Linked DNA regions of Alkalihalophilus pseudofirmus. The protein of the gene in region 2 interacts with the protein of the main gene of each other region in a pairwise test. Links are inferred from orthologs where the notes say so. Each region holds a gene or a part of one and is shown on either strand. Other genes may lie near its edges.

Region 1 (3,776 bases), 2.9 Mb from region 2 along the record:
GCTTGACGATGAAAATGAAGGAAAACCTAAGGATGCGATCACGCTTATGACTCTGCATTCTGCAAAGGGGCTGGAGTTCCCGCTAGTATTCTTGATTGGTATGGAAGAAGGGATCTTCCCGCATAGCCGCTCGCTTTTTGAGGCAGAAGAAATGGAAGAAGAGCGCCGCCTTGCCTATGTAGGGATTACGAGAGCTGAAAAGCAGCTTTATATAACGAATGCAAGGATGCGGACCTTATATGGTAAGACAAATACAAACCCGCCGTCTCGTTTTATTTCAGAGATTCCAGAAGAGTGTCTTGAACAAGTGAACGAGGATAAACCAACACCGGCTTGGATGAAAGCGTCACGCGGTACAGCCTCTGCTCCAGCAGCAAAACCTAAAGTGCGTGCATCTGTATCGACTTCAACGGGCGGTGATCAATTTGCTTGGGCTGTTGGAGATAAAGCAGAGCACAAAAAATGGGGAGTAGGGACCGTTGTCAGCATCAAAGGTGAAGGCGAAGCTGTTGAGCTTGATATTGCTTTCCCTCAGCCTACTGGTGTGAAGCGTTTATTTGCTAAGTTTGCCCCAATTACTAAGCAATAGGGAAGGAAGAAGAGTATGGACCGACAAGAGGCAGAAAAGCGTGTGCAAACGCTGCGAGAGAAATTAGAAGAGTATGGCTATCACTATTATGTTCTTGACCAGCCGCTTGTAACGGATGCCGAATATGATCAGCTAATGCAAGAGTTGATTGCTCTAGAAGGAGAGCATCCAGAATTAGTGAGTGAGGATTCTCCGTCCGTGCGTATAGGCGGGGAACCTCTTCCTTTCTTTGAAAAAGTAGAACATCAAATTCCGATGCTCAGTCTTGGAAATGCCTTCAATGATCAAGACCTGCGTGACTTTGACCGCCGTGTGCGCGAGCGTGTAGGCGATAATGTAACGTATAGCTGCGAACTAAAAATTGATGGACTGGCTGTCTCACTCACGTATGAGAATGGGAAGTTCGTCCGCGGAGCAACTCGCGGAGACGGAACAATCGGTGAAGATATTACGAATAATTTAAAAACGATTCCTGCGATTCCGTTAAAGCTGAAGCAAGAAGCAAGTCTTGAAGTGCGCGGAGAGGCGTACATGCCGAAGAAATCGTTTGAAGCATTAAATGAAGCGAAAAGCGAGGCGGGGGAAGAGAAATTTGCTAACCCTCGTAACGCAGCGGCCGGATCTTTGCGCCAATTAGATCCTAAAATTGCGGCGAAAAGGAACTTGTCGATCTTTATTTATGCGATCGGTAACGCAGAAGGCCAAGACCTTGCTTCTCATCACGAAGGCCTCGCTTACCTAAAAGAGCTTGGATTTAAAGTCAATAATGAAAGCAAGCACTGTCCGACAATTGAAGAAGTCATTGAGTATACAAATGAGTGGTTAGATAAACGTGCAGATCTCCCTTATGAAATTGACGGGATTGTCATCAAGGTTGATTCCATCGAACAACAAAAAGAGCTTGGATTTACAGCGAAAAGCCCTAGATGGGCAACTGCGTTTAAATTTCCAGCAGAAGAAGTCGTAACAATTCTTCGTGATATCGAGCTTAGTGTAGGCAGAACAGGGGTTGTGACACCGACGGCTATTCTTGATCCGGTTGTTGTAGCTGGTACAACAGTTAAGCGCGCATCCTTACATAATGAGGACTTGATCCGTGAGAAGGATGTGAAGCTTGGAGATACAGTGATCGTGAAAAAAGCAGGCGACATTATTCCTGAAGTAGTGAATGTGCTGACGGACCGCCGTGACGGCAGAGAGAGGGACTTCAGCATGCCTACTCATTGCCCGGAATGTGAAAGCGAGCTAGTTCGTTTAGAAGGGGAAGTGGCACTTCGCTGCATTAATCCTGAATGTCCGGCACAAATTCGTGAAGGCTTAATTCATTTTGTTTCAAGACAAGCGATGAATATTGATGGATTGGGAGAAAAGGTCATTGCTCAATTATTTGATCATAAATTAATTCACACCGTCGCAGATCTCTATCAATTAGATCGTTCTGAGCTGTTAAAGCTTGAACGTATGGGGGAGAAGTCTGTTGATAATTTACTGAAGGCGATCGAAGCTTCAAAAGAGAACTCGCTTGAAAAGCTGTTGTTTGGCCTGGGGGTTCGTTTTGTCGGCTCAAAGGCAGCAAAGACGCTTGCGATGGAATTTGAATCAATTGAAGCGATTATCGAAGCAGATGAAGCGGCCCTGGTCGCTGTAAACGAAATCGGCGAGAAAATGGCGGCATCCATTGTGCGCTTTTTTGAAACAGATGAAGTAAAAGAGTTAATCAAACGTTTGCAATCATATGGGGTAAATACGAGTTATAAGGGACCTAAGCCAGTTAGTGGTACGGAGGCTGCTGAAAGCCCGTTTGCCAATAAAACAGTTGTATTAACAGGGAAGCTTTATGAGATGACACGTGATGAAGCGAAAGAAAAAATTGAAACACTTGGTGGAAAAGTCACTGGCAGTGTTAGTAAGAAGACTGATATAGTGATTGCAGGCGAAGATGCCGGCTCAAAGAAAAAGAAAGCCGAAGAGCTAGGAATTGAGATTTGGGATGAGGCTGCATTGTTAAAAGGGCTTACGTAGTCTTTTTTAGTGCAGGTGTAGAGGAGGAAAGTTACAATGGTAAGACGTTTGGGGCTGGTCTCCTTAACGGGACTATTGTTTTTAACGGGGTGTTTCCCGATGTTTCAGCAAGAACCCGATGAAGTCGTTGTAGAAGAATCGCAGCAAGAAGAACAGGTGGTAGATATTGTTCCACGTGTGTCAACACCTGAGAATTACTACCAAAGTGTGCTTTATGATGGATCATATTTACACGGCCAGTCTAGAGGTTTTGGTAATGCGGTCGTTTACAACCGCTTAGACCTTGATAACTTAGAAATGGGGCTTACGCAAATTGCGAAAGAGCAGTTTGATCCAGAAAACTATTTCTTTCGTGAAGGACAGTTTATTAATAGAAATGAGATTAACAGCTGGTTAATGCGTTATGACCAAGTAGAAAATCAACAAGGGTTAAACCCAGAGCTTGGCGAAGGGGAGACCTTACGTGAACAAGAGGAGAATCAGCCTCGTTATTTATCACATATTTTAGAGCATAATTATTTAGTTAGAAGTGAACAGGGGAATTATGAACTTGGCGGTATCGTTATTGGCCTATCTATGAATAGTGTTTATAACTTCAGGGTAGAAGATGAGCAAGGGCGCTACTATTTCTATGAAACACCAATCAGCCAGGAGAAAATGGAAGAAGAGGGGCAGCGTATCGCTGACTTAATCGTGCAAAGGCTGCGTGATCCTAACCGCGAAGATGGCGTGTTTGACAGGGTACCGATTACAGTAGCGTTATTCCGCGAGCAGCCTCGTCAATCCACCATTCCAGGAAACTATTTTATGCAGGCAACGGCACAGCCAGGGGAAGGCCTTGAGCGGTGGCAGCGCATGAATGAACGGTATTATTTGTTCCCATCAAGTGCTGCTAATGAAGATGTAAGCAATGATGCAGCTTCTTTCGGTCAAATTAAAGATGATATACAAAGCTTCTTTGATACGTATGTCGGGGTAGTTGGCCGCGGCTACTACGTGGATAATCAATTGCAGGAATTAACGATTGAGGTGCCGCTGCGTTTTCAAGGGAAGGCTGAGATTGTAGCATTAACTCAATATGCGGCAGATGTGATCAACCAGCGTATTAACAATCAAAATGTAAAAGTGAATTTATATGTGACCTCAGTTGGCGGACAGCAAGAAA
Region 2 (3,918 bases):
TTCAGCGGATTTTTAGCTGCGATGATCATCTTGACGTTTGGTGAAATGTTTGTATGGCCGGCTGTACCGACGATAGCAAATGATTTAGCTCCGAAAGGAAAAGAGGGGTTTTATCAAGGGATTGTCAACAGTGTGTCTACTGGAGGGAAAATGATCGGACCATTACTTGGAGGAATGTTAGTTGATTTCTATTCAATGACTATTCTCATTTATGTGCTCTTAGGTATGTTTGGAATAGCAATCGTGTTTCTAATGAAATATGACACCCCTATTATTAAGAGAAACATGTCCTTGGAAAAAGAAGAGATGAACCTGCCGAGTTAAATCGGAATATAGTGTTGTTAAAGCTTGACATCGAACGATTCACTTCATACAATACTAATTAAGTTCATATTAAGACGTTTAGAAGGAGTAGTAATGATATCTGGGAAATAAGAGAGCAGACGGCTGCTGAAAGTCTGCCAGAAGGATATGATGAACTCGCCTTTTAGTTTTGAGAGTGAAAAATGTAGTAATTCTCAACGGGTCACGTCCGTTAAGCGTGCTGAGCGAACAAGTAATGTTACTTGTTAATTTGGGTGGTACCGCGGGAATAACACAACTCTCGTCCCTGACTATTGTTAGGGGCGGGAGTTTTTTGTTTCTTAAAATCATTAGCGATTTAAAATCTTGTGATTTCAATTTAACCCTAATCGTTCGATTGAAAATGAGGTTGCGTGGCAATCATGAATAGATAGCTCAAGCAGGCAGGATGACAACAATACGTATAAACTCAAAGGAGGAAAAGATATGTCGTTTTCACATTTAGACATTGAAAAAAAGTGGCAAAAGCATTGGGAAGAAAATAAAACGTTCAAAACAACAGAAGAGGCAGATAAGCCAAAGTTTTATGCTTTAGATATGTTTCCATTCCCATCAGGAGCTGGCCTGCATGTTGGTCACCCAGAAGGCTATACGGCAACAGATATTCTATCACGTATGAAAAGAATGCAAGGGTATAACGTGCTTCATCCAATGGGCTGGGATGCATTTGGACTTCCGGCAGAGCAATATGCACTAGACACGGGAAACGATCCAGCTGAATTTACGCTGAAAAATATTGATACGTTCCGCCGTCAAATTAAGTCACTTGGTTTCTCTTATGATTGGGACCGAGAAGTGAATACGATTGACCCTGATTATTATAAATGGACACAATGGATCTTCTTAAAGCTTTATGAAAAAGGGTTGGCTTACATTGATGAAGTAGCTGTAAACTGGTGCCCTGCTCTTGGAACAGTACTTGCGAATGAAGAAGTTATTGACGGGAAAAGTGAGCGCGGGGGGCACCCTGTAGAACGTCGTCCGATGAAACAATGGATGCTGAAAATTACAGCTTATGCTGACCGCTTGTTAGAAGACCTTGATGAGCTTGATTGGTCAGAAAGCATCAAAGATATGCAGCGCAACTGGATCGGCCGTTCAGAAGGGGCTGAGGTGACATTTAAAGTAGACGGACACGACGCGGAGAAAGTTGATGTATTCACGACTCGTCCGGATACATTATTTGGCGCAACTTATATGGTGCTTGCTCCTGAACATAAGCTGGTAGATGTAATTACAACAGCAGAACAACAAGAAGCTGTTGAGAAGTATAAAAAACAAGTGGCATTAAAGAGTGATTTAGAGCGTACAGAGCTTTCTAAAGAAAAGACGGGCGTATTTACAGGTGCATTTGCTGTAAACCCTGCCAACGGTAAACGTATTCCGATCTGGATTGCTGATTACGTACTTGTAAGCTACGGTACTGGAGCAATTATGGCTGTTCCGGCTCATGATGAGCGTGATTATGAGTTCGCTAAGACGTTTGACCTTGAAATTATTGAAGTAGTAGCTGGCGGAGACGTTCGAAAAGAGGCTTATACAGGTGACGGGGAGCATGTAAATTCTGACTTCCTTAACGGCCTTGATAAAGAAGCTGCTATTACAAATATGATTGAATGGCTTGAAGCGAATCATTACGGAACGAAAAAAGTAACGTACCGTCTACGTGACTGGTTATTCAGCCGCCAGCGTTACTGGGGTGAGCCAATTCCTATGATTCACTGGGAAGACGGTTCAATGACACCGGTCGCTTATGAAGAACTGCCATTAACTTTGCCAAAAATGGATGAGATCAAGCCGTCTGATACAGGAGAATCACCGCTTGCTAACCATAAAGAATGGCTTGAAGTGACAGATCCTAAAACGGGCATGAAGGGCAGACGCGAAACAAACACAATGCCTAACTGGGCAGGAAGCTGCTGGTATTATCTTCGCTACATCGATCCAAACAACAGCGAAGCCCTAGCAGATCCTGAAAAATTAAAGCAATGGCTGCCTGTAGATATTTATATTGGCGGAGCAGAGCATGCGGTTCTTCACTTGTTGTATGCACGCTTCTGGCACAAGTTCCTTTACGACCTTGGAGTTGTGCCAACGAAAGAGCCGTTTCAAAAGCTTTATAACCAAGGAATGATTCTTGGTGAAAACAATGAGAAGATGAGTAAATCAAAAGGAAACGTAGTTAATCCTGATGATATCGTTGATAGCCATGGTGCAGATACACTGCGTTTATACGAGATGTTCATGGGACCTCTTGATGCATCGATCGCTTGGTCTACAAACGGCTTAGACGGAGCACGCAGATTCTTAGATCGTGTATGGCGTCTATTTATCGATGAAAAGACAAACGAGTTGAACCCTGCAATCACAGATACAAAAGGAACAGATGAATTTATCCGTACGTACCACCAAACGGTCAAAAAAGTGACGGAAGACTTTGCAGCGCTTCGCTTTAACGTTGGAATTTCTCAAATGATGGTGTTCATCAATGATGCCTACAAACAAGAGAAGCTTCCACGTGAGTTAATGGAAGGCTTTGTTAAGCTTCTAGCGCCACTCGCTCCTCACATTGCAGAAGAGCTTTGGGAGAAGTTTGGACACAACGAAACCATCACATATGCTGAGTGGCCAACATACGAAGAATCACTTCTTGTTGAAAATGAAGTAGAAGTAGTTGTTCAAATTAACGGTAAAGTACGTGCAAAGCTTGTAATTCCAGCAGACGCATCACGCGATCAAATGGAAGAAATCGCAAAGAATGACGACAAAGTTCAAGAAGCAATCGGCGGCAAAACGGTAAGAAAAATTATCGCCGTCCCAGGAAAGCTGGTTAATATTGTAGTAGGGTAAAAGGAAAAGAGTAAGCTACTGTTCTGGCATGCGGTAAAATAAGGGGAGACAAACAGAAGTCCGAACTTAGACTTCGTTTGACTCACCGTTTTTACCCGCAGGGCAAGGAGCTGAAGCTAGACAATGAGAAAAGTGTAAGCGACTGTTCTGGCATGCGGTAAATTGAGGGGAGACAAACAGAAGTCCGAACTTAGACTTCGTTTGACTCACCGTTTTTACCCGCAGGGCAAGGAGCTGAAGCTAGACAATGAGAAAAGTGTAAGCGACTGTTCTGGCGGAAGCCGCTCAGCCGGTTGCTGAAGCGCAATTATAAGTTTTCAAGTTGTTTATGCGTCGGTTCAACTGAGATATGCGTCGATGCCAGATGGTTATGTATGATTTCAGCACCCAATTGCGCCGATTCATTAAAGAACAAAGAGGAGCTGTCCACAAGGGCAGCTCCTCTTTTCTTTTATCATTAAATGAATGAATATTCAATCACATATTATATCCACATAAATTTGTTAATAAAGAAAGCGTTATCAACAAATTTTCAGAAAATACTAACAGACTGTGTATAACTTGTGGGTAAAAAACGAGTTATACACAGTCTGTTGAAATCTAAACGGACAAATATTGGTTTATTAAGGGGAGTGATCTGTGGAATTGTGAATAACTTAAATTCCCCTATAATGAGCTGACTAGCTCGCCTGCTGCTTTTCCAGC

What was found.
Region 1: the proteins of leuS (region 2) and ligA interact in binary tests that used the Escherichia coli proteins (3 or more experiments, as listed by UniProt). The link is inferred for Alkalihalophilus pseudofirmus from one-to-one orthologs.

The regions. Positions count from the first base shown.
Region 1 is NZ_CP117835.1:402,577-406,352, forward strand. Bases 193-3,107 are described here. They hold ligA (NAD-dependent DNA ligase LigA), read left to right. Parts: upstream 193-604; coding sequence 605-2,611; downstream 2,612-3,107. Other genes in these bases: pcrA (DNA helicase PcrA), read left to right, coding at 193-589; PQ478_RS02145 (CamS family sex pheromone protein), read left to right, coding at 2,648-3,107. Outside these bases: more of pcrA, read left to right, coding at 1-192; more of PQ478_RS02145, read left to right, coding at 3,108-3,776. UniProt on the Escherichia coli protein: DNA ligase that catalyzes the formation of phosphodiester linkages between 5'-phosphoryl and 3'-hydroxyl groups in double-stranded DNA using NAD as a coenzyme and as the energy source for the reaction.
Region 2 is NZ_CP117835.1:3,336,044-3,339,961, reverse strand. Bases 445-3,501 are described here. They hold leuS (leucine--tRNA ligase), read left to right. Parts: upstream 445-789; coding sequence 790-3,213; downstream 3,214-3,501. In the rest of the region: PQ478_RS17630 (MDR family MFS transporter), read left to right, coding at 1-324; PQ478_RS17620 (BaiN/RdsA family NAD(P)/FAD-dependent oxidoreductase), read right to left, coding at 3,880-3,918.